Regions from separate parts of the Eggerthella lenta DSM 2243 genome, predicted to be linked through region 4. Evidence: predicted binding sites of a transcription regulator. Region 4 holds the regulator's gene; each other region holds the start of a gene.
The links. The regulator LexA, encoded in region 4, represses DNA repair genes until DNA is damaged. The targets are predictions, from matches to a motif close to CNAACANNTGTTNG.
Positions count from the first base shown of each region.

Region 1: the regulator LexA is predicted to act here: its motif matches at 4,632-4,645, upstream of ELEN_RS00365 (sodium:solute symporter family protein).
Region 2: the regulator LexA is predicted to act here: its motif matches at 2,416-2,429, upstream of ELEN_RS12475 (tryptophan transporter).
Region 3: the regulator LexA is predicted to act here: its motif matches at 3,014-3,027, upstream of ELEN_RS05740 (putative DNA modification/repair radical SAM protein).

Region 1 covers NC_013204.1:87,214-94,505, reverse strand. Annotated here, with positions in the region: gene ELEN_RS00375 (Na+/H+ antiporter NhaC family protein) at 1-821, opposite strand, end outside; gene ELEN_RS00370 (YdcF family protein) at 1,187-2,188, opposite strand; gene ELEN_RS00365 (sodium:solute symporter family protein) at 2,991-4,529, opposite strand; gene ELEN_RS00360 (coiled-coil domain-containing protein) at 5,393-7,292, shown strand, end outside.
Region 2 covers NC_013204.1:2,907,585-2,914,876, reverse strand. Annotated here, with positions in the region: gene ELEN_RS12485 (MDR family MFS transporter) at 1-1,217, opposite strand, end outside; gene ELEN_RS12480 (TetR/AcrR family transcriptional regulator) at 1,431-2,078, shown strand; gene ELEN_RS12475 (tryptophan transporter) at 2,668-3,294, shown strand; gene ELEN_RS12470 (energy-coupling factor ABC transporter ATP-binding protein) at 3,376-4,215, shown strand; gene ELEN_RS12465 (energy-coupling factor ABC transporter ATP-binding protein) at 4,212-5,060, shown strand; gene ELEN_RS12460 (energy-coupling factor transporter transmembrane component T family protein) at 5,057-5,827, shown strand; gene ELEN_RS12455 (SdpI family protein) at 5,995-6,645, opposite strand; gene ELEN_RS12450 (deoxyribonuclease IV) at 7,086-7,292, shown strand, end outside.
Region 3 covers NC_013204.1:1,384,024-1,391,315, reverse strand. Annotated here, with positions in the region: gene ELEN_RS05760 (MFS transporter) at 1-507, shown strand, start outside; gene ELEN_RS05755 (hypothetical protein) at 677-943, shown strand; gene ELEN_RS05750 (putative ABC transporter permease) at 1,019-2,230, shown strand; gene crcB (fluoride efflux transporter CrcB) at 2,299-2,694, opposite strand; gene ELEN_RS05740 (putative DNA modification/repair radical SAM protein) at 3,045-4,553, shown strand; gene ELEN_RS05735 (TIGR03915 family putative DNA repair protein) at 4,550-5,458, shown strand; gene ELEN_RS05730 (radical SAM protein) at 6,026-6,991, opposite strand; gene ELEN_RS05725 (NAD(P)-binding domain-containing protein) at 7,189-7,292, opposite strand, start outside.
Region 4 covers NC_013204.1:1,905,218-1,912,509, forward strand. Annotated here, with positions in the region: gene ELEN_RS08035 (MerR family transcriptional regulator) at 1-247, opposite strand, end outside; gene dut (dUTP diphosphatase) at 303-752, opposite strand; gene nrdR (transcriptional regulator NrdR) at 749-1,195, opposite strand; gene ELEN_RS08050 (ATP-binding cassette domain-containing protein) at 1,300-2,814, opposite strand; gene ELEN_RS08055 (hypothetical protein) at 3,208-3,474, opposite strand; gene lexA (transcriptional repressor LexA) at 3,599-4,237, shown strand; gene hflX (GTPase HflX) at 4,471-5,781, opposite strand; gene miaA (tRNA (adenosine(37)-N6)-dimethylallyltransferase MiaA) at 5,975-6,955, opposite strand; gene miaB (tRNA (N6-isopentenyl adenosine(37)-C2)-methylthiotransferase MiaB) at 6,936-7,292, opposite strand, start outside.

The sequences.
Region 1 (7,292 bases), 1.8 Mb from region 4:
TCCTCCTCGGCTACAATGGTATCCAGCTTCGCCGGCAGCGCGTCGGCCGCGTTCGGATCGGAAATGCCCACCGTCGACATCGACTCGAGAGCGCTGTCCTTCGACGGAATGCGATGCTGCTGGTCGGCCGGCTTCTGCACCTCGGCCTCGGCAACGCGCATGGGGCCGAAGTCCTTCTTGGTAGCGCACATGAAGAAGACGAACACGATGGTGAGCAGCGCATAGAAGTTGTACGGGATGGACTGGACGAACGTGGTGAAACCGCCTTCGCCCAGGTAGCCGCCTACGGCCACGGCCCACGAAGACACCGGCGCGATGATGCAGATAGGCGCCGCGGTGGAGTCGATGATCCATGCCAGCTTCTCGTGGCTGATGTTAAATCGATCGGTGACGGGGCGCATGACCGCGCCCACCGTGAGGCAGTTGAAGTAGTCGTCCACGAAGATGATGATGCCCAGCACCGCAGTGAGAATCTGCGCCATCTTCGCGTTCTTGATGTGCGTAGACACCCACTCGGCGTACGCGCGCGATCCGCCGGCGGCCGCGATGACCACCACGAGCGCGCCCAATAACGCAAGGAACAGCAGCAGCGCCCCGTTGCCGGCTATCTGCTCGGCCATCATCTGCGGCACCATGGTGAACGAGTCCACCAGCGGCTCGACGCCCACGCCGTTGAGCGAGAACTGGTAGATCACCATGCCCACGAACACGCCGATGGCCAGCGAGGAATACACCTCCTTCGTGATCAGCGCCAAACCCAGCGCAAGAATCGGCGGTATGATTGACCATACCCCCGTGCTGATGAGGTCGAATCCTTCCATATGATCCCCTTCGTCGTGCTATTCGCCGAACGGCATGCACGTGGTTCCGCCTTCACCCTCGCCGCGCTTCTCCCGACGCGATGCTTGAGGACGCAGGCCGAATCGCCGCCGCTCGGCACCAGTTTCCTAAGTATACAAGGACAAGCGCGCCCGAGGGGGCGAAAACGCCGATGTTTTCGATCGACGAAGCACGCGAGCACGAACGCGAGGGGCCGTGCGACGCCGGGCGCGGGAGCAAGCGCGAACGCGAGGAGCCACGCGTGTCGGACGCGGGCGCAAGCGCGAACGCGAGCCGCGCGACGTCGGACGCAAGTGCGAGCGCGACGCGTTAGGCCGTGCGACGTCGGGCGCGGGCGCAAAGCGTTCTACAGCTGGAACAGCGCGATGGCGGCGAAAGGGAGCCAGAACACGAAGATAACCACGAACGGCCAGCGGTGGGCGTTGCTGACGGCCACGTATTCGCGGATGAACGCGGTGGGCCAGAAGTAGCGCGCGGTCCTGCTGCCCACCCCGTCGGCGGCCAGCCCGATCTTGTGCGCGTACTCGGCCGTGCGGAACACGTGGTAATCGCTGGTCACCACTGCGGCGCGGTACGCGCCCGCGCCCGACCGCGCGTCCATGATGGCTTTGGAGTTGCGCAGGTTCTCCATCGTGGTGGTGGATCGGTTCTCCTCGATGACGGCATCGGCGGGCACGCCGCGCTCCTCGACGAGGTACGTGCGCATGGCCTCGGCTTCCGACACCTCCTCGTCGGCGCCCTGGCCGCCCGACGCGATGATGACGGCGCGGCGGTGGTCGGCCTCCCATAGCTCGACGGCCTTGTCCAGGCGCGCGGCCAGCAGGGGCGTGGGCTTCGTGCCCGACAGGCCGGCGCCGTGCACGACGATGTAATCGTAATCGCGGCGCTTGGGCAGACGGCGGTACAACCACGAATACAGCAGCAGGGCCGCGAACGTGAACGCCACGTACGAGCCCTCCATCAACACCAGCAGCGCCAACGCCAGCACGATGGGCGGCGCCTGGACGAACAGCAGCACCGGACCTCCCACGCACGCCATGACGATGCAAAGCGCCAGCAGGCCCGGCAGCAGATGCGACAGCGACAGGCCTTCGCGCTTCACCACCACGAACGTGTTCGCCAGCAGGAACACCACCAGCGCCACCGTGCCGAACGGGATGGCCGCCAAGCCGATGAGCACCAGCCACGGCAGATCGAACTGGATGGACAACCCGTACAGCGCGAACAGGCACAGCAGCAGGAAGTACAGCGCGTTGCGGAACTGCCGCGGTTCCTTGCGGTAGTTCTTGGCGAACAGAAACCCGAACACCAGCGCGGGAAAGTATATGAGAACAAGCTGGAAGATCATGCGCGCGCTTTCACGAGAGCCGATACTGGCTGACAGTATACCGCGGAACGCGAGCCGCCGCCCCCTTCGCTCCCGCGGGGCGCGAGAACGCAGGGACGGAACGAGCGCAGAGTACTCAGGGGCTGGAAGTTCCGAGTCGCGAGTCGAACGAGAATCCTCCCTAACCCCCCCCAACAGCACACAAGCCATCGCGCGGCGCGCTGATGCGAGCCGTAGACGGCGCGCGGTGCCACCACCCAAGACGAACGGGTGTTTCACGTGAAACACCCGGGCTAACCGGCCGGTTCGACGCATCGCCCTCGGCAGCGTTGCGCACCGAGTTATCCGCGCAGTCGAAGGCTCCCCCGGATGGCGAAAACCCATCGAATTCGGAAATTTCGTCCGCGGCGTAGCCGCGCTGAGGAAACCCCTCCCGCATAATGCCTGGTGGCAGAGGATACCTTACGCGGAACCTCGCGCCGAACAAGCGCGACGCGCGCGATAGCTTCCGAATTCGATGGGTTTTCGCCATCCGGGACGCGACGGGCTGCACGGAAGACCGTCAGACGGAACAGCGCGACCCTTGACAAGGAGCCTCTTCGAGCGCAATGCGCCAAACAGGCGGTCGCGACCAGCGCTTCGCGCGATACGCTCGCGTAGCAAGCCGGTGCTTCATGCGAGACATAGGCGGCAAACGGCTTCCGAGATGCAAGCTTCGCTCCAAGAACACGCCTCGTTCGCTGAAGCGTGTTCTTGGAGCGAAGCACCCTCTGCCGTCCCGCAGACTTTGAGACGACAGAGGTTTCGAAGCTTCGGCTCAGAACTACTCCGCTTCCAGCTCCTGCTCGTATTCGCGGTCGATGGCTCCCTCGACGTGCGGCGGGTCGACCTCGAACTCAACGCGCTTCGTGAACAAGCTGACCACCGGCACGATGATCAGCGACAGCACCATCGCGATGGCGCCGCAGTTGATGGGCGACGCGATGAACGCCGCGCCCACGAACCCGGCGACCATGTTGCCCGTGGTCAGACCCACGCCCACGATGAAGCTGGCCCACACAGCCGGACGCGACACGCGACGCGAGTAGAGCCCCCAGAAGAAGGGCCCCAAGAACGAACCGGCCAGCGCGCCCCACGAGATGCTCATCAGCTGTGCGATGAACGTGATGGACGAGTTGTACTGCACCAGCGCGATCACCGCCGAGATCACGATGAACACCACGATCAGCACGCGCATGTAGCCCAACTGCTTCTTCTCGCTCATGTTCTTCACCACGTTGTCTTTCAGCAGATCGAGCGTCAGCGTGGACGACGACGTCAGCACCAGCGATGACAGTGTGGACATGGACGCGCTCAGCACCAGCACGATCACGATGCCGATGAGCAGGTCGGGCAGCGTGGACAGCATGGTGGGCATGATAGAGTCGTACACCGGCGTGCCTGCGGCGGTCATCTCCACCTGATCGCCGTACAGGCGGCCGAACCCTCCCAGGAAGTAGCTGCCGCCGGCCACCACCATGGCGAACACGGTGGAGATGATGGCGCCCTGCTTGATGGCTGGACCGCTTTTGATGGCGTAGAACTTCTGCACCATCTGCGGCAGACCCCACGTGCCCAAGCTGGTCAGCACGATGACCCCGATGAGATCGGGCAGGTTCGGCCCGAAGAAGCTGACGAACGGCCCGGCCATCTCGCTGCCCTCGGCGGGAATGAGCGACAGCGTGGTGAGGGCCTCGGTGAAGCCCCCGTTGTTCACCAGCACCGCCACGATGACGGCAACGATGCCCAGCAGCATGACGATGCCCTGGATGAAGTCGTTCATCACCGTGGCCATGTAGCCGCCCAGCACCACGTACACGCAGGTGATAACCGCCATACCGATGACGCACACCTCGTAGGGCAGGCCGAACGCCATGCCGAACAGGCGCGACAAGCCGTTGTACACGCTGGCCGTGTACGGGATGAGGAACACGAAGATGATGGCCGCGGCCGCGATGCGCAAACCCTTCGACTGGAACCGCGCGCCGAAGAACTCGGGCATCGTGGACGCGCCCAGGCGGTGCGTCATCTCGCGCGTGCGCGGGCCCAGCACCCACCAGGCCAGCAAGCTTCCCAGGATGGCGTTGCCGATGCCGATCCACGTGGCGGCCACGCCGTACTTCCAGCCGAACTGGCCGGCGTAGCCCACGAAGATGACGGCGGAGAAGTAGCTGGTGCCGAACGCGAACGCGCTCAACCACGGCCCCACGTTGCGGCCGCCCAGGATGAACCCGTCGACGCTTCCGGTGTGTCGTCGGCAGTAGATGCCGACGCCCACCGCCACGCCGACGAAAATAAGCGCCATGCATATCTTTTCGATCATGAGTCTTCCTATCGATTCATGCGCGCCGCCCGTCGGCGGGCGCTCTTCCCCAAGAAAGCGAGCCCCGTTTTGCTTCGTGTTCCGCGACCGGATGTTTCACGTGAAACATTTGTTCCTTTGTCGCACTGCAATGCGATGAATTGTTTCACGTGGAACATCGCGTCGGGAAGGGCCCGCGCGGTGGCGCACATGACTTTGCCGGAACGCAACACCCGTCGGCACGACGCCGACGAAGCACCACGGGCAAACCCATGTGCTAGAGATATCGATAGGAATAATAGGAAACGGCACGGTAGGCGGTTCGACCGGCCAGGGGCGCGTCAGAGGCGTCGGCCGCACGATGGGCGACAGCACCGACCTCGTCGATTGCGCTGGTCGTCGCGGCGACATCGGACGCGTGGGGCGAAGCCGGCTGCACAGCGAATACCGTTGCAAGCGAGTCCGCGGGACGCGGAGCGAGGGAGCGGCACACAGCCGCGACGGCGAGCTGAAGCTGCCAGCGCTGTTCGACGGCGGTATGTCCCTTCGCGGAATGCATGCGCATACTCTACCATAGTGGAGCATGGGATGTGACGGAAAAGAAGACCGGGCGTAGGAAGCGTCGAGGTGGGAGGTTCGTCCTCGCGCCTCGCGTTCGCGCGAGACCCATCGCAATACGAACCACATGGACTCTAATTCACAAGGGATTGCTTTGTTTTTACGCTTCTCCGGACCATACCCACCGCCACGCAAAGCAAAGAAAGCGAGCATGCGATGTTATGGTTCAAATATGATTTATAGCGTAATATTCTTATTAAAACGCGATTAACAGTTCTACGATACATCGCTCAAGATAGGCCTCAGGCAGATCGGAAGGCTCCCTTATGATAACGCGACGCAATAACACAACCTTGTTCTACGCGACAACATTTGAAGCCTATCCGGACAACGCCAAATTTGAAATTTGGCCCGTCATCGTAGATGTCTTTCAAAACTGGATAGTCGAGAAAGAACGACGGCAGAGAGGCAACCGTACACCGTCTCCAGCCAGACAGATAGACTTCGATATCTCCACCGCTTTGAAGTGGAATCAGGGTATGAGATTGAGCGCCTATTCAGCATTGACACTTCGTGGTGCAATGGCTAGCTCGCTCGAAACATGGGGATCCCGCAAAGGCACAACATCAACAAAAATATCGAGCAGTGTCATTCTTGGAGAAATACAGAAGTCATTAGAGCCGTGGGTCTCAAATCCTTCCGACGATTTCATGCCGCTAAGATCCGTCCGCCTCTCGAAAAGCTTCGCACAGGGGACGATGGATATCGACGCTCCTTCTTCCTCGTTGACAACAAGAATCATGGAAGGGGATCGCATACCAAAGCACTGGGCTATGGACTACAGCGAGCAAGACTCGGAAAGCTGGTGGCGCACCTGGCACACCTGCGTCGGGATAACAGAATCGAGCGTAGGCGTATACAGCGTAACCGTGCAGGTGTCTTACAGCATCGATCCAACCTATATGCGATCCGATGTTAAAACCCCTCCGCGCAATGTTCCTATTTGCATCAGAAAACTGCTCGACACCGAGGGGATAGCGTGCATATCGGGCGAGGATCCCCTTGACGGAAACGCCCTCTTCATTGACAAGTGCTTTTACGGACAACCTTATACTTTCAATCAGTTTTACAACGATCTCACAAAGCCAATCAGAAACGTGCCGCTTGTGGCCGTCACATCAGACGACGACGGCGCGTACCCCGTCAATCCTGATGAACTTGCCAGAAAACTGACGGGCATCGCCTTCGTAGTCGCTTTGGACAAGAGCAACAAAGAACTAGACAAGGTTCTTGAAGGAACCTTTTTCGACCGCGGTTCACGGAATTACGCCTACCGACCGCTTCGTCATTCCATTCAGGTATATTTCCCAGGTCTCAATATGGACGACCCTCGTGATGCAAAGCGGCATTATCGCTTTTCATCCGAATGGATCTCTCGGTTTTCGGGATCTATATGCGAGAGTGTCGCCAGCGATGTCATCGCTGGTTCCGTTCGCGCATTTTCCCAGTCAGACAAAGTCGTCGCGTGCTGTCAAGATATTCAGAACGCAATCGACAAAGCAAGGCGTGACGAGCTCGCAAGCAGATACAGGGAAGGGCAAGGGAAAGAAGAGCGAAACGCCGAGCGAATCAAGCTGCAAGCTCAATACAGCAAGGCATTAGATGAACTTGCCCGCACTCAACGCGAGAAGAATGCGAGCATCGAAGAAATCGCTCAGATGAGCCAACTCCTCGATGAGTCTATGGTGACGATCGAGCAAAAGGACCAAGAAATCGACGATATGAGCGAATACACGTCGTTGCTAGAAAAAGACATTGATTCCAAAGAGAAGAAAATTGCGTCCCTTAAACAAGAGCTTGATAGTGTTTGGGATATCGCTCATGAAAGCGAGCAATTGCAGTGGCGCGTGAAATCTTTGACAGAGCAGCTCCAACGGAAGGAACCCACCTCAAACGATGCATATCCCTTGGAAAAAATGGTGAGCCTTCCTTCTTCTGTTGCAGATGCACTTCAACTTGCCACCGAAGCCTTCCCGAAAAAAATCATCGCTCTTCCGGAAGCTGTGCGATCCGCCCAGGCACATGCTTCGGGAAGCGCAAATGAAACCTGGCAGATCCTATTGGGCCTTGCAACAGTTCTACACCCCCTCTGCTTTTCGGATAATCCTGAAAAAGATGGGTCGATCACCGACACATACAAGAGAATGACGGGGTACGACCTTTCGC
Region 2 (7,292 bases), 1.0 Mb from region 4:
GTGCCCAGCGAGCCCGCCACTTGGCGGAACGTGTTGTTCACCGAAGTGCCGTGGTTCACCAGCTCGTTGTCGAGCGCGTTCATGCCCCAGGTGGTGATGGGCATGTTCACCAGCGACAGCGAGAACAGGCGCACGGTGTACAGAAGGGTCAAGGTGATGATGCCGGTTTCGGTGCTCAGGAATGCGAAGCAGAACGTAGTCAGCGTGAGCACGCCCATGCCCACGAGCGCCAGCACGCGCGGTCCGTGCTTGTCGAACAGACGGCCGGCGATGGGCCCCATGGCACCCATGATGATGGCGCCGGGCAGCAACACGAGGCCGGACACGGTGGCGGAGTAGCCCATGAGCGACTGCAGGTAGATAGGCACCAAGATGCCTGCAGCCAAAAGCGCGCCTTGCACCAACATGCCGATGATCGTGGCGATGAGGAACTTGCGGTTCTGCAGCACGCGCACCTGCAGCATGGGCTTCTCCATCTTCAGCTGGCGTCGGAAGAAGAACACGAGCGCTACCGCGCCAACGAGCGTGCCGGCGATAGCGTCGGCACGCAGGCCGTAGGAGCCGATGGTGGACAGGCCGTACAATAGGCCGCCGAAACCCAGCGACGACAGGATGACGGAGGGCACGTCGAGCGTGACGTCCTTCTTCGTTTCGCCGCCCTTCTGCAGCACGAACGCGCCGATAAGCACTACGACGGCCGACAGCGCGGTGATGATGTAGAACATATCGTGCCAGGTGTAGCGGTCGATGATGACGCCCGCCACGGTGGGGCCGATGGCGGGGCCGAACGCGATGACGATGCCGAACAGGCCCATGGCCGTACCGCGCTTGTCCACGGGGAACGTCCACATGAGCACCGTCATCACAAGGGGCATGAGGATGCCCGCGCCGGCGGCCTGCACGAGCCGGCCCAGCAGCAGCACGACGAAGCTGGGACCCCAGCCCGCAAGGAAGCTGCCCAACGTGAAGATAACCATGGACACGAGGAAGAGCCGCTTGGTGGTGAAGCGGTCCGTCAAGAAAGCCGTGATGGGGATCATGATGGCGTTCACCAGCGTGAAGCCGGTGGTGAGCCACTGCGCCATGGAGGCGTCGACGCTCATCTCGGTCATGACCGACGGCAGCGCCGGGGCGACGACGGTCTGGTTCAGAACCGTCACGAACGTGCCGAACACCAGCACGGCCAGCATGACGATCTGCTTGCGCGTTAAACCCATATACCTGTTCCTTCCGAATGTGCGCTGCGAACAAAAACGCCTTTGAAGGGGAGCTTGCAGCTAACCCGACTTCAAAGACGCCCGTTGTCATGCGGTTGACGTGATTTACACTCAGTATAAATATTCATTCGGTAGATGAAAAGTGCTCGGCAGTAAAGTTGTGGTACCCTGCACCGAAACGGCACATCGCGGCGATGAAAGGGTGCGCGCAACGTGGAACAGACAAAGCCGTCGGCGGAAGGCCTGCGGTATCGTAAGAAGCTCAAAGCCAGGCTTTCGGTGGAGCGAGCGGCGTTAGAGCTGGTCATCGAACGGGGCTACGACGGCGTGACGGTAGAGGACATCTGCGCCCGTGCCGAGATCTCCAAGAAGACGTTCTTCAACTACTTCCCATCGAAAGCGGCCGCCATCATGGGTCGTCTGGACTCGTTTCCCGACGACGAACAGCTGGTTCGCATCCTCGAAGAGCATAGCGAAGCCTGCTACCTCGACGTGTTGGTCGGCGTAGTGGGAACGGGCGCCGCTTCGGGCGTGGACGAGGGCATTGTGAACCTGCGACGCGAAGCGCTGCGCTCCATGCCTCAGCTGTTCTTTCAAGGTCAGCGCGACATATTGGCTATTCAGCGCTCCATGGCCGACGCTTTGCGCGCGCATTTAGCCGAGTGCCCCGAACGGCGTATGCTGACGGATCGCTCGGTGGAGGAGGAGGCGCTTGTGGCGTCGTCGACCGCTATCGGCCTCGCCCGCACTCGCTCAATGCTGACCGTGTGCGGCGATTTGGAGCCGTCGGCGGCCGAAACGCGCCGCCTTGTCGCCGCGTACCTGTCGGCCGGCGACAAGGCGTGTCAAGGGGACGGGTGATTTGACACGCTTTGATGGTATCAAGGGAATGGTGCCAAAGGGGCGTGTGTCAAGACACCCGTCCCTTTGGCACGCCGGACACGTCCGACGGATGCTGTGAAAAACTTCTTGACAGCTTTTCCTAACACTGTGCTATAGTTTGCGCCACAACTTAATACCTTGAAACCGATGAGGCGAAGGTCAAGCCGTCATGAGCACTCACAGAGAGCGGGCGCAGCTGGGATTCCCGCAGTAAGCTGGATGGTAAATGGATCGCCGAGGGAAAGGGGAAAGGAAGGCGCGGCGCGCAAGCGGCCGGGCTGACCGAGTATCTGGACCGTGAGCCTGCGTTAAGGGCAGAACATGTGTTGGCATGTTCGTGAGAGGGTTCTGCATCGCGGAATCAACTGTGAAGGTGGCACCGCAGGTTTACAAGACCTGTCCTTCGATGAGAAGGACAGGTCTTTTTCATTGCGGGGGCGCACAGCGCCGAGGCCATGAGGTTGATTGCGCGGAGTGATCCTCGTCCGCGAAGTTCGTGCCGGCAAACCAGACGCCCCGGGAGGGGCACGCGACCGGCGGGGACTCCGCCAAGAGAGGATTGAGGAACATGGAACAGCAGATCAAGCGCGAGGTTGCGACGCAAACGGCGACGGCAGGCGAGGCGTCAGCGCCGCGCAAGCGCGAAGTGGCGGCGGCGCCGAGCAGGGCGGGCCTGTCCACGCAGGACCTCATCCTCATCGCCGTGCTGCTGGCCGCGGGCGCGGTGCTCAAGCTGACGGTGGGCTCGCTGCTCTCGTCGATGGGCATGAAGCCGAACTTCATCATCGCGATGTACTGCCTGGCCATCATCCTGACCCGTCCGAAGCTGGGACAGGCCCTGGTCATCGGCCTGCTGGCCGGCCTCATCTGCCAGATCCCCCTGTTGAACGCCACGCCGCTTCTGAACATCCCCTCCGAGGTCCTGGGCGCGCTCGCCTGCGGCTTGCTGATCAAGGTGCCCCTGCGCATCGGCGGCAAGCTCGACCTCAACCCGCTGGTGAACACGTTCGTCTCCACGGTGGTGTCCGGCGGCACCTTCGCCCTGCTGTCCGTCTACATCAACGTGGTGTCCACGGGCGGCGACGTCATGGTGGCCCTGGCCACGTACGCCGCCATCGTCTTCGGCACCGCCACGTTCAACTGCATCCTCGTCCAAGTCCTGGCCATGCCGCTGAAGAAGGTGCTGAAGCGCTAGGGTTTCGCCGTTCTCCGAACGGCGAAACAGCCCGCCTCGCTGACTCACTACGCCAACCTGCGACCCCAGAAAGACTCTTTCATGATCAAGATACGCGACTTCACGTTCCGGTACCGCGAGGGCGACCGCCCGGTGGTCAGCGGCATCGACCTCGACATTCCCGACGGCGCGTTCGTCGGGATCACCGGGGCGGCCGGCTCGGGCAAATCCACGCTGACCTACGCGCTGAACGGCATCATCCCGCATTGCTATCCGGGCGACTTCTACGGCTCCGTCGTCGTCGACGGGCTGGACACCTGCGAAGTCGCGCTCACCGACGTGTCGCGGCTGGTGGGCAGCGTCTGCCAGGACGTCGACAGCCAGTTCGTCACGTCGGTCGTGGAGGACGAGATCCTGTACGGCCTGGAAAACTTCGGCGTGCCGCGCGGCCAGATCGAGGATCGCGTGGCGCAGGCGCTGGCCGACATGGGCATCTCCGAGGTGCGCGACCGCGTGATCTCGTCGCTGTCGGGCGGGCAGAAGCAGAAGGTGGCCATCGCGTCCGTCCTGGCGCTGAACCCGCGGGTGCTCGTGCTGGACGAGCCTACCGCCGAACTCGATCCTCTGAGTTCGCGCACTGTGTTCGACCTCTTGGCGCGCTATGCGCGCGAGCATGGCGCCACCGTCGTGGTGGTGGAGCAGAAGATCGCGCTGTTGTCCCAGTACGCCGATATGCTGGTCGTCGTCGACGAGGGGCGGATTCGCTTCGCCGACGCCCCCGCGCAGGTGCTGGAACATTCGGACGAGCTGAAGGCCATCGGCGTGAACTGCCCGCGTTCGACCACGCTCATGAACCGCCTGCGCGCTGAAGGCCTGTACGCCGGCGCGCCCGTCCGTAACGTGCGCGAGGCGCGCGAGGCGTTGAAGGAGGTGCTCGCATGATCGAGTTCCGCGACGTGCACGCGTCCTACGACGGGTCGGCTCCCATCCTGAAAGGCGTGAGCTTCACCATCCGCGACGGCGAGTTCGTCGCGTTCGTCGGCACGAACGGGGCGGGGAAGTCCACCACGATGCGCCTGATGAACGGCCTGCTCAAGCCCGATGCCGGCCAGGTGCTCATCGACGGCGTCCCCACGAGCGACCTGCGCACCAGCGAGCTGGCCCGCCGCGTGGGCTTTTTGTTCCAGAACCCCGACAGCCAGATCTGCTGCAACACGGTGCGCGAGGAGCTGCTGTTCGGCTTCAAAGCGCTGGGGCTGGACGGACCGGACGCCGACTCGCGCGTCGACGCGATCGTCGAGGAGTTCGCCTTCGACCCCGACGACGACCCGTTCCTGTTGAACCGCGGCGCCCGCCAGCTGCTGGCGCTGGCGTCCATCGTGGTGCTCGCGCCGCCGGTGGTGGTGCTCGACGAGCCGACCACCGGCCTGGACTATCGCGAGTGCGTGAAGGTCATGGACATCATCCGCCGCATCCACGAGCGAGGCACCACGGTGGTCATGGTGTGCCACGACATGGAGGTGGTGGCCGATTACGCGGCGCGTTGCATCGTGATGAGCGGCGGCGAGGTGGTGGACGACGCTCCCACGTTCGACGTGCTGCGCAACCGTGAAACGCTCGAGCGCGCCTCGCTCGTCCCGCCGCAGATCGTGGAGCTGTCGCTTGAGCTGGGCCGCGAGATGCCGCACCTCGCGGACGGGCCCGTCGGCCGCGCCAACACGCTGGACGAGATGGCCGCGGCCGTCATGGAGGAAGTTCGGACGAGCGAAAGGAGCGTGTGCGCATGAGCTCGTTTCTGGAATACGTGCCCGGCACCAGTCCGCTGCATCGCATGAACCCGGTGGCCAAGCTGGCGGCGGCCGCGGCGTTCGCGCTCGCGTGCTTCTGCTCCAGCAACCTCGCGTTCTTGGCCGTGCTGCTGGCGGCAGGCTTCGCGCTGGCCGCGACGTGCGGCATGGTGAGGCCCGCCATCGGTCTGGCGAAGGCGGTGTTCGCGTTCTCGCTGATCTTGGCTGTAGTGCAGGTGCTCACGACGCCCAGCGGCGCGGTGCTGGTAGAGCTGCCGTGGGGCTACGTCGGCACGGGCAGTCTGCTGGCGGCGTTGACCACGGTGGTGCGCCTCGTGGCTGCGGCCATCCCGCTGTTCCTCGTGTTCTACGTCACCAAGATGAACGACATCACGAACGCCGTGGTGAAGGTGCTGCACGTGCCGTACAAGTACGCGTTCACCTTCACATCCACCATCCATTTCATCCCGATGTTCATGAACGACATGAAGGGCATCATGGAAGCGCAGACGGCGCGCGGCGTGGAGTTCGACGCGGGCGGCATCGTGCGGAAGGTGCGCCTGATGGTGCCGCTGTGCGTGCCGCTGCTGGTGTCGTCGGTGCGCAAGACCAACAGCGCCGCCATAGCCGCGGAGGTGCGCGGCTTCAACCTGCGCACCGCGACAAGCGGCTACAAGGAGTACCCGTTCGTCGCAGCCGACGTGGCCGCGATGGCGGGATCCCTCGCGCTCGTTGCGATCGCCGTGGCCCTGGGAGTGCTGCTGTAACGGCTGCGGAAGCGGTTCGCTAGCCTGGAACTCCAGAGATAGAAGTGGCGGAGAAAAACCTCCGCCTTCCCGTCAGGCCCGGATCTTTCGACCAGCCCGAATGCCTACATAATACAGGTTGGAGCCAGCAAGCGCAATCGAACAAACGGTGGAGATTCATCAACCGCTCAGGCATCGATGTCCTTGCACGCGAAGTACGAGCCGATGATGCTGATGAGCGCCCAGGCTGCAAAGACGACCATGGTGGCGGCGAATGCGAGATCGCCGTCGAAGAGGATGCCGCAGACGATCATGAGGATGCCGGCGGGGATGGACGTGCGCGCGCCGAAGCGCTGGCCTTTCTGCCACGCGGCATCGCTTTTCTGGGTCCACGGCAGGCGAACGCCGAAGGCCGAGTTGCGGGTCGCTTTGGGCATGAGGTAGCCGAGGAACAGCAGCGTGGCGCCGATGACGAAAGCGGCGATCTTCGACATGCCGGCGTCGGGAGCGCCGAGGGAGATATCCGAAACGTCGTGCGACAGGATGTTCAGGGATGCGAACACCGTCACGGCGATGAAGATCGCCTGCATGCCGACGGTCAGCTTCATCATGGTTGCGCGGTTGCCTTCGTCGCCGAACCTCGTAAGCAACATCATGAACAGGCCGAACGCAAGCGCGAGAGCGGGCGCGGTGAAGCTTTCGAACCTGCTGCCGATGCGGTCGATCTCGCCGCCCGTGAAATGGACCGGCACCTGGTCGGGCATGATCGCCACGAACGCCGCCGTAACGGCGACGTCGATAGCGAACAGAACGCCGACGGCGATGTAGCCCTTCTTCATGATGCGTCCTTTCGGTTCGCTCCCTTTCAGCGGCTCTCTCGCCTTCCAGTATAGATCGTCCGGGGGGGGGGGGGCGTCAACGCGGGGTTTTCGGCGGCTTGCCGCGCGCGTCGGGCGAACCTTGCAGACGACCGACACTATCGCAGACCGTACGGCCGCTTCGCCGCCGCTCGGTCGGATTGCGCTCGGCTGCACGGTTCTTCAACGGCCTTCCAACAAGTGGGTTCAGCGGCGCTCGCCGGTGCCGCGCGGCGACGGCCGGGCGCTACGATGGCGGGAAAGCTCCCTGATCGGAAGGATCTCGCCACATGTTCACCATCGGATGCCACCGGGCTCGCGCGAACGCGTAGAACCTGCGACATTGCACACGAGCCGTTCGGTCCGGCGCTCCTATATGCTACTATGTGCGTCACGATTAAACCATCGGAAAGGATGCGGGCATGTTCACCATCGGCTGCCACCTCTCAAGCGCGAAGGGCTATCTCCACATGGCGAAGGACGCCGTGTCCATCGACGCCAACACGTTCCAGTTCTTCACGCGCAACCCGCGCGGCGGCCGTGCGAAGGCCATCGACCCGAAAGACATCGCGGCCTTTGCCGCCTATGCGCCCGAGCATGGCATCGAGCGCATCCTGGCGCACGCGCCT
Region 3 (7,292 bases), 520 kb from region 4:
TATCTGACCAGCTACACGGCGATGGAAGCCTCGGCGGCCCAGCTTGCCACCGACATCGCGCTGGTCACGTACATCTTCATCATCTTCGGCGCCGGAAAGATATCCGACATCGTAGGACGTAAGAAAATGCTGCTGGGCTCGTGCGTGGCGTTCATCCTGCTCAGCATCCCCGCCTTCATGATGCTGGAGACGGCTCAGCTGCCCATCGTCATCGCAGCGGAGCTCATCATGTGCGTGACGCTCTCGTTCAATGACGCGAACATCGCCTGCTACCAGGCGGAGATGTTCCCCACGGAAGTGCGTTACACCGGCGCCGCGCTGGGGTCGAACATCGCCTACGTGGTGTTCGGCGGCACGGCCTCGATGGTGGCCACCGCGCTCATCGACGCCACGGGCAACGGCCTCATGCCCGCGTACTATATGATGGGCATCTGCCTTGTGGCGGGCATCATCCTGCTGTTCACGGCGCACGAGTACGCCGGCAAGGAATTGAACGACATCGAGTAGAGGATCGAACGCATCGAAAAAGAAGAGGGAGCGGGAAGGGGCGCGTCGAGCGCCCCTTCCCGCTCCTGCGGCGCGTTGGCGCCCTCGCTCGCTTACGCGTCGCCATCCCTTGCGCTACAGCTCGGAGCGGCCCCTGGCGCGCCGCGCTTCGGCGTGGTTTCCTGCGGTCATGGCTTTTCGGAAAACATATGTGGAGGTGACGGCGCGCATCGACGTTGACGGACGGCTCACGCCGCTCGAGATCGTCTGGCGCGACGGCCGCATCTTCGCCATCGACCGCGTGCACGAGGCCATTCGACGCGCTTCTCAGCGCGTGGGCGGCACGGGCATCCGCTACCTCGTGTCCGTGAACGGCCGCGAGAAGTACCTGTTCTACGAGGGTCCGCGTTGGTTCGTAGAGGAGGTCGCCCCCGACGAGCCGCGCCCCTCGTCGTAGTCGCCGCGCGAGGCGCCCGCTCTTCGGCTATACTTTGACGCGACAGATAGAAGCGCATTCGAGGAGAACATCGCCATGGGTAAGCACGACCGCGTCGAGAACGGACTCGACCTCGACGAAGGCGCGCCTGCGTCCAATAGCAAGATCCCCCTTCCGCTCAAGGTGTTCGGCATCCTGTGCATAGTCAGCGGCGCAGCGCTCGTGCCGGTGCTCGCGCTGCTCATCGTCGGCATGGTGATGGCCCTGCAACAGGGCGCCATCGTCGAGGAGCTGTCCGCCGCCGCCCTCGTCATCTTCGTCTCCGACGCGGTGCTCATGACGGTTTTGTCCGCCATGTTCGTCATCCTGGGCATCCGACTGCTGCGCGACAAACGGCGTCGCACGGCCCAGATCGCCGAGGTCATGATCGTCATCCTCATCCTCGTGATCCTCTGCGACATGATGCTGAGCGGCCTCACGCCCGATCTCATCCCCTACGGCGTGGTGCTGGTCGTGCTCGTCGCGCTATCGAGCTACGTGGACCCGTCGCTAGCCGAAGAGCGCGAGCTGCGCCGCAAACTGCGCGATATGGAAACGCGCGAGGCGGCCGAGGAGGGCACGCTCGGCCGCGACGAGACCGGCAAGGGCTTCATCGCGCTCAACTTCTTCAACCTGTTCTGGATCTTCGTCGTGTGCTGCGTGCTGGGACTCATGATCGAGACGGTATACCACTTCCTCGTCGTGAATCCAGGGCACTACCAGGATCGCGCGGGTTTGCTGTTCGGCCCGTTCTCGCCCATCTACGGTTTCGGCGCGGTGCTGATGACGGTCGCCCTGAACCGATTCCACGACAAGAACGTCGTGCTCATCTTCCTGGTGAGCGCCGTCATCGGCGGGGCGTTCGAGTATCTGACCAGCTGGTTCATGCAGTTCGCCTTCGGCATCGTGGCGTGGGACTACTCCGGCACGTTCCTGTCCATCGACGGGCGCACGAACGGCATGTTCATGGCCATGTGGGGCGTCTTGGGCGTGGTGTGGATCAAGCTGCTTCTTCCCTGGATGTTGAAGCTGGTGAACCTCATCCCTTGGAACTGGCGCTACGCGGTCACCACGGTGTGCGCCGCGCTCATGATCGTCGACGGGGCGATGACGCTGCTGTCGCTCGACTGCTGGTACCAGCGCGAGGCTGGAAAACCTCCCGAGACGGCCGTGGCGCACTTCTTCGCCGAGCACTTCGACAACCAGTACATGGAGAACCGCTTCCAGAGCATGTCCATCGATCCGGGCAACGCGACCCGCGCGAAATAGCGCGACCCGCTCGGCGGGCGCGAGATCGAAGGGCGTAGGGGCGTGCGCGCAGAGCGCGGCGCCCGCCCCTACGCCGCGGCCGAGCCGGTCAGGGCGGCGCGCACGCCGCGCACGGCCAGCCGCCCTATCACGACGCCGGCAAGGCAAGCGAGCACGCTTCCGCATGCGTACAGCGCGCCCGTCGCGTACTTGCCGCGTTCGAGCAAGGCGAGGGTCTCCAGCGAGAACGCGGAAAACGTGGTGAAGCCGCCGCACACGCCGGTCTTGAGGAACAACACGGCGTTGTCAGGCAAGCCGGAGCCCTCCGTGGCGGCCTCGAACACCGCCCCGATGAGCACGGCGCCCGCAAAGTTGACGGCGAACGTCATGAGCGGGAAGTCGCCCTCGACCGGCACGAGACCCAGCAGATAGCGCCCTACCGATCCGATGAAGCCGCCCAAACCCACGCACAGCACCGCCACCATCGCCCGCTCCTTCGCACTCGTTTCTATATCATGCAAGCATCAGTATACCCTTGCTCGTCGCGAAGCGAATCCTCCGAGCCGTCGAGAGACAGGGGAAAACGCGAGAATGCACGGCGTGCAGGTTCGTCGGAAAGCATGAAGCGCCCTCGGACAACTAAAACCGATCCGCACGCTCCATGCGAGATGCCGCTCCAGCAGCTCCGAAAACCAGCACAGCCGCCGCATGCCGCAAGGAGCGGAAGAATCCGGGTTCGACTCCTCTTCCCTACCCTTGACTTCGAACACTCGTATGCGTACCATATACGAACAAACATTCCCGCGAACATTTGATCTGACGAACGGATGGACGAATGGATCTGGTTGCCAAGCTCGAGATTCTCGCCGACGCTGCTAAGTACGACGTTGCCTGCACGTCTTCGGGCATCGACCGCGACGCCCAGAAGGGCAAGCTCGGCAACACGCTGGCCGCCGGCTGCTGCCACAGCTTCGCGGCCGACGGGCGCTGCATCACGCTGCTCAAGGTGCTCATGACCAACGTCTGCGTGTACGATTGCGCCTACTGCGTGAACCGCGCGTCGAACGAGGTGCCGCGCGCCGCGTTCAAGCCGCGCGAGCTGGCCGACCTCACCATCGCGTTCTACCGCCGCAACTACATCGAGGGCCTGTTCCTCAGCTCAGGCGTCATCCGCAACCCCGACTACACCACCGAGCTCATGATACAGACGCTGTCCATCCTGCGCGAGGAGCACGGCTTCCGCGGCTACATCCACGCGAAAGCGGTGCCCGGCACCTCGCCCGAGCTCGTGCAGCAGCTGGGGCACTTGGCCGACCGCATGAGCGTGAACATGGAGCTGCCCTCCCAGAAGAGCCTGCAGCTGCTCGCGCCCCAGAAGGACAAACAGCGCATCATCGCGCCCATGCGCCAGATCCGCGACAACATCGCCGTGGACAAGGACACGCGCGCGCTCGTGCGCAAGCAGACCACCTACATGAGGCAGATCCGCCCCAAGAAGAAGGAGCGCGCCTTCGTGCCGGCCGGGCAGTCCACGCAGATGATCGTAGGAGCCTCGCCCGAAAGCGACTTCCAGATCCTCAACCTGTCGGCCGCGCTCTACCGCACGCTGTCGCTCAAGCGCGTGTTCTTCAGCGCCTACACGCCGGTGAACGACGACAAGCGCCTGCCCGGCACCGACGCCGTCCAGCTCAACCGCGAGCATCGGCTGTACCAGGCCGACTGGCTGCTGCGCTTCTACCGCTTCGACGTCACCGAGATCATCGACGAGGACAACCCCTTCCTCGATCCCGACCTCGACCCGAAGGCGAACTGGGCCATCAACCACCTGGACTTCTTCCCCGTGGAGGTGAACACCGCTCCGCTCGAGGCGCTGCTGCGCGTGCCCGGCATCGGCGTGCGCGGAGCGAACCTCATCGTGCGCGCGCGGCGCACCACCTGCCTGCGCGAGCCCGAGCTGCGCAAGCTGGGCATCGCGTACAAGCGCGCCCGCTTCTTCATCACGTGCAGCGGCAGCTACTCGGGGCGCGGCGTCGACTTCTCGCGCGAAGGGCTGCGCGCGCAGCTTGCCGCGCCCATCAAGGGCGGCAACCACGGGCGGCGCGCCGACAAGACCACACCGGGTCAGATGAGCCTGTTCGAGAGCGTCGAGACGCCCGAGAAGGCCCGCATCGCGGGCGGGTCGGGCGCACGCGCGCTGGAAAGCGGCGATGCGACCGCAGCGGCGTCTTGCAGCGATGCGGAGCGCTCCTCGAACGCGGCGTCGTCGTCCGGCCGCGCCGCGAGCGCCGACGGGACGTACGGTTGGCAGCGAGCCCTCGAAACGCCGGAAGCCGTGTGCGCATGAGCCGAAAGCCCGCCGAGAACCAGCCCCTCTTCCCCGAAGAACCCCTGGCCGAGGTCGCCTACTGCCACGACGGCTCGCTCGAGGGCCTGCTGTCCGCCGTGTTCGAGGCGTACGCGCGCCGCGAGGACCCGCAGGACATCGCCCGCGCCGACGTCCTGCAGCCGCGGCTCGGCCAAACCGTGCGCGTCATCGAGACGAACGAGGAGCATGCCGTGCGCGTTCGGCGCGGCATCAGGAGGGCGTGCGGAGACGCCGCCTACGATGCCGTCAAGCACGCCTCGCTCAGCGACCACCCGGACGCCGGCACCATCGTGTACCGCTTCATCCGCTACGCCATGGCGCAGAACAGGCCGCACGATTGCTCCGGCTGCAAGCGCCGCGGATCATGCGGCGGCGCGTGCGGGAAGTTCGCCTGCACGGGCAAGGCCCGCCGCAGCGTGCTGGGCGACCTCGCCCACCCTGCCGTCGAGCCGCTCCACCGCCTCGCCCGCTCCGTCATGAACGAGCGGCATCGTATGCTGCAGTTCCTCCGCTTCGAGCATCTGGAGAACGGCGTGTGGTTCGCGCGCTGCAACCCCGCAGCCTCGGTCATCCCGCTGCTCATGGACTGGTTCAGCGGGCGCTTCAACACGCAGCCCTTCATCATCTTCGACGAGGCGCACAACATTGCCGGCGTCTACGAAGGGCGCGACTGGTACCTCGTCCAGACGGAGAACGTCGACCTGCCCGACCGCGCGTCCGAGGAACGCCTCATGCAGCAGGCCTGGAAGCGCTTCTACGACACCGTGGCCGTCGAGGCCCGCTACAACCCCGAGCTGCGCCGCCAGTTCATGCCCAAGCGCTTCTGGAAGAACATCACCGAGATGCAGGAAGACCTCCCCGGAAAGGAAATCTCCCCGCGCTAGCGTCCGCGCGTCCCTGCGAAGCGGCCGCCCCCTCTTTCCGCCAACGGCTAACCGCAGGCAGGCCGTCCTCGCGCGCGAACCCCGAATTCGCGTCGACGGTCAAGATGCCAACGCGGCGCCGACCCGTTTCCCCGTCGGAACAACCGCGATGAATCCATCAACCGCCCCCGCATACCCGAAGGCGGGTCTTTCGAAATGCCGTTTCCAGCCGCAGGTCTTCGCCAGATTGTTTCACGTGAAACATTTGTTCCAACCATCGCTCTGCTGCGCAAAGCAGACAAGCCCAGGCAAAATACGGCAGGGGCGGCGTCCCGGCAACGTCAGCCCATGCATCCCCCCGCGCTCCGAATGGCGAAAAAGCATCGAATTCGGAAGGACGAGGCTCATCGAACCCGCCCGGTGCGCCTCGTTGGAATCCAGCCGCTTCCACGACCTGCGGCGATGCCAAAGCAAGCGCGCCTCCGCACGCGCAACCCTCTTCGATGCTTCCGAATTCAACCTCTTTTCGCCATTCGGAGCGGAGGAATGCGCCCAAGGACGGCCGAGGGAGGGAGGGTAGAGCCCGCCTTACGCGCGATCGGGCTCCCGCACGCCGGACAGGTCGAACGCGGGGATGAAGCTGTCCTCGGCGGCTCCGCCCTGCTGCCAGAAGTAGTCCTCGACGCCCAGCTCGTCGGCGTAATCGAGCAGAAGCTCGTACTCGTCGTCGGAGACGCGCTCGGCAAGCTCGGGGCAGCGGTCGAGCGTCGCCGCGGCTCGCGCGTCGCCCGCCTTCGCGGCGTCCGCCAGCACGGGCGTGTACTGGTTCATCAGCGACAGCAGCACCGCGTCGCCGAAACGCTCGTGCACGAGGCGCACGACCCGCTTCGAGTCCTCCAGCGCGCCCGGCAGCATGAGGTGGCGCACCACGACGCCGCCGGTCAGACGCTGCTCGCCGTCCACCTCGTCGAACGTCGGTCCGCCCGCCTCCTCCACCATGGCCTCGAGCGCCGCCAGGGCGACCTCGGGGTAATCAGGCGCATGCGAGTAGCGCCGCGCCAGCTCGGCGTCGGCGTACTTGAAATCCGCGAGGTACGCGTCGACCGTGCCCGCGTTCGCCCGCACAGCGGCGACCGTCTCGTACCCGGACGTGTTCCATACGACGGGAAGCGCCAGCCCTCGCTCGCGCGCCCAGGCGACGGCTGCGCGCGCCTCGGGAGCGTAATGCGTCGGCGTGACGAAGTTGACGTTGAGCGCGCCCTGCTCCTGCAGCTCCAGGCACATCTCGCCCAGGCGCTCGACGCTCACCTCCGCGCCCGCCTCGCCCGCGGCGATCACCGCGTTCTGACAGTAGACGCAGCGCAGCGGGCAGTGCGCGAAGAACACCGTGCCGCTGCCGCGCGACCCGCTGATGGGAGGCTCCTCCCAGAAATGCAGCGCCGCACGCGCCACCACGAGGCGCCCGTCGGCCCCGCACGCCCCGCGCTCCCCCGCCGCCCGATCGACCCCGCACGAGCGGGGGCAGAGGTCGCATGTTGATAATGCCAGATTCATAGACTCACCGGTCCAATAATGTCAGAGAGGGCGGCTGTGGTGTCCGAGATCGTGAGGAAGGCGAGGACGAAGCGCATCCTGCAAGAAGTCCCCGCAGGGGATACTTCGGTACGCGAGTCCTCGGCTTCGCGGCGAGATCGGGTGCCACAGCCGCCCGCAGCGTCGGCAAGGTCCGTCGGCCGTAGGCCGACGGAACCCTAATTGGCCGAATACGCGCCGTAGCCGGGATAATCGCCGAAGGAACCGTGGTCGTGCCCGTGGTCGTGGCCGTCGTCGTCCAGATCGTCGAAGCCCTCGGCGA
Region 4 (7,292 bases):
CGTAATACTGGATGCCCTCGATCGACAGGCCGCTTTTCCGAAGCGCATCGACGAAGTACAGCTGAGCCACATCCGATTGCGAGAACGTGCGGACGCCGCGCGCATCGCGCGCCAGTTGGGGAAAGAACCCGCATTTGTCGTAGTAGCGAATCGTGAACGCGGAGATGCCCGCCATGTCGGCGACTTCGCTGATGCCGAAGCATGGCAGCGTGTTGTCGGCTTGAGCTCCGTGCTCGCTCGCGTCCATCGATGCCCCTTTCGCTCTTGCTTAGAGTAACTCTAAGTGGGTGGAAGGATCAGGTTCAAAGACTCACGCCGCTGCTGCCGAACCCGCCCGCGCCGCGCTCCGTATCCGGCAGCTCCGCGCACACGTCGAACGCGGCGTCGGGCACGCGCATGACGACGAGCTGCGCTATGCGGTCGCCCCGCTTGATCGCGAACTCGCTCTGCGGATCGAGGTTGACCAGGATGGCCTGGATCTCACCTCGATAGTTGCTGTCGATCAGGCCGGGTGCGTTGACCAGCGATACGCCGTGCTTGATAGCCAGCCCGCTGCGCGGCAGCACGAACCCGGCGTACCCGCTCGGAATGGCCACGGCGATGCCGCATGGGACGAGCTTGCGTTCGAAGGGCTTCAAGATGTCGTCGCAGGTGGCGCGCAGATCTACGCCGGCATCGCCGACGTAGGCGTACGCAGGTACGGGCAGGTCGGGGTCAATCTGCTGCAAAGGAATCGAAACGCGCTCTATCAACGCAATCCCTCCAATGCGGCAGCGAACTCCTCGACGTTGCGGAAGTCCTTGTACACGCTCGCGAAGCGCACGTAGGCGACGTCGTCGAGCTTGGCGAGGCGCACGAGCACCATATCGCCCAGATCCTTCGAACCGATCTCGTTACGGGAGGCGTTGCGCAGCTCCGCTTCGATGCTGTCGATGAGCGAGGCGATCTGCTCGGGCCCGATGGGCCGCTTCGCCGCGGCGTTGAGCAGGCCGCGCATGAGCTTCTGACGGTCGTAGGCCTCCGACGATCCGTCAGCCTTGATGACGATGAGCGGATTGTCGCCCAGGCGTTCGTAGGTGGTGAAACGACGTCCGCATTCGAGGCATTCGCGGCGCCGGCGAATGGCCGTGCCGTCTTCGGAAGGCCTCGAGTCGACCACTTTCGACTCTGGATTGCCGCAGGAAGGACAACGCATACTTGCTCCTTTGCCGATTTTGGGTTCAGCCTAACATACAATATATAGTGGTTCAATCAACATGTCGGATTCGCGCAAAAAACCTGCACGAGAAGCGCTCCTTCCTATCGGACAACGCGCACGTGAGTATCGCCCAGCCCAACCTCCCCTTTCTCCTGCTCGACCTCGAACACCCAGCGCTCGTCCACGAGCGCGTCGAGGAACTGCTCGTCGTGCGACACGAGCACGAGAGCGCAGGCGCAATGACGCAACACGTCCTGCAAGGCCTCGATCGAGCGTATATCCAGATGGTTCGTCGGTTCGTCCATGACGATGAGGCGAGGCGACGAGAGCAGGCTACGCGCGATCATGAGCTTGCGCACCTCTCCCGGGCTCAGCTCCTCGCCGTCGAGCACGCGAGCCGGCGGCGATTCGAGTCGCGCCACGATGGAGAGCACGCGGCCCCGCTCGGCCGTCGGGAGCGCCCGCAGCTCGACGAGCAACGCGCGGACCTCGTCGTCGGGAACCTCCTGCGGAAAGTACGCCACCCACTCCTCCAACGTCACCCGGCGAAGCAAGGCATGGAGCAAGGTGGACTTCCCCGCCCCGTTTTTGCCGACGAGCCCGACTCGATCCTCGTTGCCCAGGTACAGCTCGGGATGATGCAGCATGCGCTCCGGGCCGAGCGGCATGCTGCCTGCGGGGAGGCGGGCGAGCACCTTGCGGGGCGCGGGCGCGGCGTCCAGCTCCAGGGAGCCGCGGCGCTCCTTCTTCGCATCGAGCGCCTCGAGGCGTTTCTCGGCCACGCCTATGCGCTTGTCCATCTGGGACGAAAGCTTGCCCGCCTTGCCGTCCTGTCCCGTATAGACGGCGAGCTTGATCTTCTCCCGCCCGTCGCGGTCGTGCCGGTCGAGATGACGCGCCGAGCGCCGGGCGGCCGATCGAGCGGCCACGGCGGCGCGACGATCTCGCTCGGCCTTGATGCGCGCCAGCTCGCCGCGCGCCTGCCGGCGCTCGGTTCGCACGGTATCTTGGCGCAGCTCGAGCTCCCGGCGCGCCTGGGTGTACGTCCCCGGAATAGCGAGCGCTCGGCCGGCCTCGATGAACACGCACGACCGCACAAGCTTGTCGAGCAGCGCGCGATCGTGCGATACGAGCAGGCCGACGCCCTTGAAGGAGGAGAGCGCCTGCGCGACGAGGGCGCGCGTGGGAGCATCGAGGTGGTTCGTCGGCTCGTCGAGCGCCAGCACCTGCGGTTCTGCGGCAAGCGCGCACGCGATCTGGATGCGCTTGCGCTCGCCATGGGACAGCATAGCGTAGCTCCAGAGCTGCTCGTCCTCGATTTCCAATAGCGAGCGCAGCTTCACCGCCGTCGAACCGTAGTCGCAGGCGAACTCCTCGAGCGTCTCCGGAGGCGTCGCGGTCGATTGCCGGCACACCGCGCCGCGCACGCGGGGCGTCACGGCGCCTTGATCGGGTGCCAGGGTGCCGCAGATGCAGTGCACGAGCGTGCTCTTGCCAGCGCCGTTCGGCCCGACGATGCCCGTCCAGCCGCTCGCAAACGCGAGCGAGACGTCGTCGAGCGCAGGCTGGTCGGCGCCTTCGTAGGTATGGGAAAGATGATGGGCGGTAACGAACATGGCGACCTCCGTTTAAGAGGCGCACGGGTGGCTCTGCTCAGCGTTCGGCGATGCCGATGAAGGAAGGCCGCACGGATCGGAAGAGGAAGAAACGCGAGGCGAAGTCGAGAACGATGACGAAAGCGCACCCGATGCGGCTGATTAATGAATGCAAGGGGTGAAAAAGGGCTTTCGTTATCGCTTCATGTTCCGTTTCTCCTTCGCGAAGCGCCCGTCCGCATGAGGATGCGTCGGCGCGGCATGATTGGCTGCTCGCCCGAGTCTAGCACGCCGCAAGCGGCGCGTAAACCCCCGAACGGACGCGCCTCCGGGGTGGCGGAGGCGCTACGCAGCCGCAGAAACGCAGCATCTGCGGGTTATGGAACGGCCGCGCGGGGCCGGGAAAGGTCTCGGCTAGAACCCTGCGAACAGGCTGGCGAGTGCGAGCGCCGCGAACACGCATCCGCCGACGACCGCCTGCCAGCGCTGCACGCGGCCGAACGCCACGCCTTGCGCCGAACCCGTGCGCACGGCCGAAACGATGGAGGCGCCGTCGCGATCGGGCAGAACCGCATGCTGGGGGAACGCTATGATGCGGGCGCGTCGAGCAGGCGCCGAATCGAGCTTCGGTTGAAGGGCCGACGTTCCCTCGACGGGGCAGTTCATCTCAAAATTCTTCATTTTGTGGCCTCCTGCTCTTGCGTAGAACCTTTGTTCGCGTATATAATAGGTCGAACAAAGGTTCATGTCAATAGAAATTTCATACATTTGTTCGATAGGCGTAGAGGCGACGAAAGGATTACCTATGGCCGAGAAAGTGACGAAGCGCCAGCAAGCGGTGCTCGACTGCATCGAGGAGTGCATTCGGGAGAAGGGATACGGCCCGACCGTGCGCGAGGTCTGCCAGAGCCTCGGCCTCTCCTCCCCCTCCACCGTGCACGTGCACTTGAAGGCGCTCGAGGAGAAGGGCCTCATCAAGCGCGATCCGCTCAAGTCGCGCTCCATCGCCCTCACCTACCAGCTCGAAGACGCCGCGCTGGCCACCAACGTGGTGCAGCCCAGCTTCAGCAACATCGTGAACGTGCCCCTCGTGGGCAACGTGGCCGCCGGCTCCCCCATCCTCGCCGAGGAGAACATCACCGACACCCTGTCGCTTCCCACCGAGATCGTGGGCGACGCCCCGTCGTTCTTGCTCTCCGTGCGCGGCGAGAGCATGATCGAGGCGGGCATCAACGACGGCGACTACGTCGTGGTCAAGGAGCAGCCCGTGGCGAACAACGGCGACATCGTCGTGGCCATCATCGACGACGGGGCCACGGTGAAGCGCTTCTTCAAGGAAAGCGACCATATCCGCTTGCAGCCGGAGAACTCCACGATGGATCCCATCATCACCACCGACTGCGCCATCGCCGGCAAGGTGGTCGCGGTCTTCCGCCGCCTGTAGCGGCGAACCGCACGCTGGTCGTCAGCTTGATCGAACCGCGAAGCCCTGCCGCAATCCGACCGCTTCGGCAAGGCTTTTCCGGCTTTTCCGAACGTGCCGCTGCGCCGGTTCCCGCTTTCGCCGTCCGATAAGGCGCCGCCGCAGACCGGCCGCAAGAACGAAACGCCTACCCTGCGACGAAGCGAGCCGCCCCGGGTCGATGCCCGGGGCGGCTCGCTTACCTTAGAGTTACTCTAACCGACCGTGTAAGGACGGAACATGCTCGCGAACGAAGGAGCCGCCAGCATGACGATGCGCGTGCCCTGCTCCTCATGGGTTTCCGACAGGATGTGGCATCTTTCGTGCGCCACCGACACGAGGTCGCCGCGGTTGTAGGGAATCAGCACGTCGAGATGCTCGTCTTGCGCCGAGGCGACGCGGGCAACGTGCTCCACGAGCTCGCCTACGCCCTCCCCCGTCGCCGCCGATACGAACTGAGCCTGCGGATGGCGCGCTTTAAGGGCGCCGAGGCGCTCCTCGCCGAGCAGGTCGCACTTGTTGAACACGAGCACGCGCGACAGGTCCTGCGCGTGTATCTGCCCGAGCACGTCCTCGACGGCCGCGATCTGCGCCTCGTACTCGTCCGACGAGGCATCCACCACGTGCAGCACGAGGTCGGCGCCCGTGATTTCGTCGAGCGTCGATTTGAACGCCTCGATGAGCGTGGTCGGAAGCTTCTGGATGAACCCGACCGTGTCGGTGACGGTGATCTCGCGGCCCTCGGGAAGCTCGAACTTGCGCGTGGTGGAGTCGAGCGTGGCGAACAGCTTGTCGTACGCCAGCACGTCCGCATTCGTCAGCCGGTTGAGCAGGCTCGACTTGCCGGCGTTCGTGTAGCCGGCCAGCGCCACCTTGAACATGCCGCTTTCGTAACGGCTTTCGCGCTGGACGGCGCGCACCTCGGCCAGATGCTTGAGCTCGCGCTTGATGGACGTGATGCGCTTGCGCACCATGCGGCGGTCGACCTCGAGCTGGCTCTCGCCTTCGCCGAAGCGCGATCCCACGCCGCCGCCCATGCGGTTGGAGGCCAGGTGGGCCCACATGCCGCGCAAGCGCGGCAGCAGGTACTCGTTCTGGGCGAGCCGCACCTGCAGCCGGCCCTCCTTGCTGGTGGCGTGCAGGGCGAAGATGTCGAGGATGAGCGCCGTACGGTCGATGACCTTCACGTCGCGGCCCATCGCCTTCTCGAGGTTCGCCTGCTGGGAGGGCGTCAGCTCGTCGTCGAACACGACGAGGTCGGCCGCGTGGGCGCGCGCAAGCTCGGCCACTTCTTCGGCCTTGCCCGTGCCCACGAACGTACGCGGATTGGGCGCGTCGAGCTTCTGCGTGGTGGTGGCCACCGCGTCGGCGCCTGCCGTATCCACGAGGCGCTCGAGCTCGGCGAGCGACGATGCCAGCGGCCACGTGGAGCCGGGGCGATCCACACCGACGAGCACGGCGCGCTCGCGGCGCTCTTCGGAGATCGGGGTCATGCCCCGCGTGATGACTGATTCGAATTCCGTCATGGATCCAACCTTTCGATGCAGAGACGAGCACGCCGGCATCGGCGTGCGAAGACAGTCGGGAGCGGCGGCGAGCCGCTAGAGAAAGGCGTGCGCTGTCTGCATGATAGGTGCTCCGATCTTGAACGGTTCGACGGCAGGAGTGTGCCCGTGGCTTCGTATCATATCACAAGCGTTCCTTCGTCTGGAGAAACCGTCAGGCAACGCCGTCATCAAGCAGCTCGAGCGCTTCTTCGACGAGCGACGGGATATCGCGCGACGTCGCATCGAGCCACCGGATACGCGCGTCCTTGCGAAACCAGGTGCGCTGCCGCTTCGCGTAGCGGCGCGTGGCCAGCTTGATCCGCTCCACAGCCTCGTCAAGAGAGATGAACCCGTCGAGAGCCTCCACGATCTCCTTGTACCCGATAGCCTGCGGCGCCGTCACGCCTTCGCGAAAGCCCCTGTCGAGCAGCCCTTCCACTTCCGCCACGAGACCCGTCTCCACCATGGCGTCCACCCGCGCGTCGATGCGCGCGCACAGCACGTCGGGATCCACCGCCATGCCGAAGAAGACGGCCGGAACCAACTGCGGGATGTGGGCGAGTTTGGCGCGCTGTTCGGCGTAGGTCGTGCCCTCCTCTAGCAGCTCGAAGGCGCGCACGACGCGCTTGACGTCGGCGGGCGGGATGACGGAGGCGCTGGCCTCGTCGCGCGCCGCCAGCAGCTTCCACAGCGCCTCGGCGCCCTGCTCGCGCGCCAGGGCCTGGTAGCGTTCGCGAACGGGGTTTCCCACCTGCTCGCCTGCGGGAAAGTCGTAGTCGTCGACGGCTGCGCGCACGTAGAAACCGGTACCGCCGGCCAGCACGCAGCGGTTGCCGCGCGCGTCGATGGCACGGAAGCGATCGCGCGCATAGTTCTGGAACAGCGCCGCGGAGAAGGGCTCGCCCGGGTCGACGAGGTCGAACCCGTGATGCGGCACGAGGCGCTCGGACGCGGGAAGCTTGCCCGTGCCGATGTCCATGCCGCGGTAGATCTGCATGGAGTCGGCGCTGATCACCTCTCCGCCCAGCTCGAGAGCCAGCGCTTGGGCGAGGTCGGTCTTGCCGGATGCCGTGGACCCGACGACGCAGACCGCCGGAGCCTTCAGCGGATACGGTGCTCCCCCGCCCGTCGGATCAGCGCCCGTCCGCAGCATCGGGCCCGTCCACGATCTCGCCGGCGAGATACCACGTCTTCGCCTCGTCCACGCGCACGCGCACGGTGCTGCCCGCAAGGTCCTCCGCGCGCACGCCTGCCGGCGCCGGCGCGTGGACGGTCTGGTTCTTCGGACTCTTACCTGCCAGCAGGCGCTCGTCGCGCTTCGACGCGCCTTCCACCAGCACGTCGACCGTGCTTCCCAAATCGCGCTGGTTCGCCTCGAACGCGCGCTGTTGCACGAGATCCACCAAGCGGTCGAAACGCTGCTGGATCACCTCGCGCGGTGTGTCGTCGTCCATGGACGCAGCCGGCGTGCCCTCGCGCTTCGAATAGAT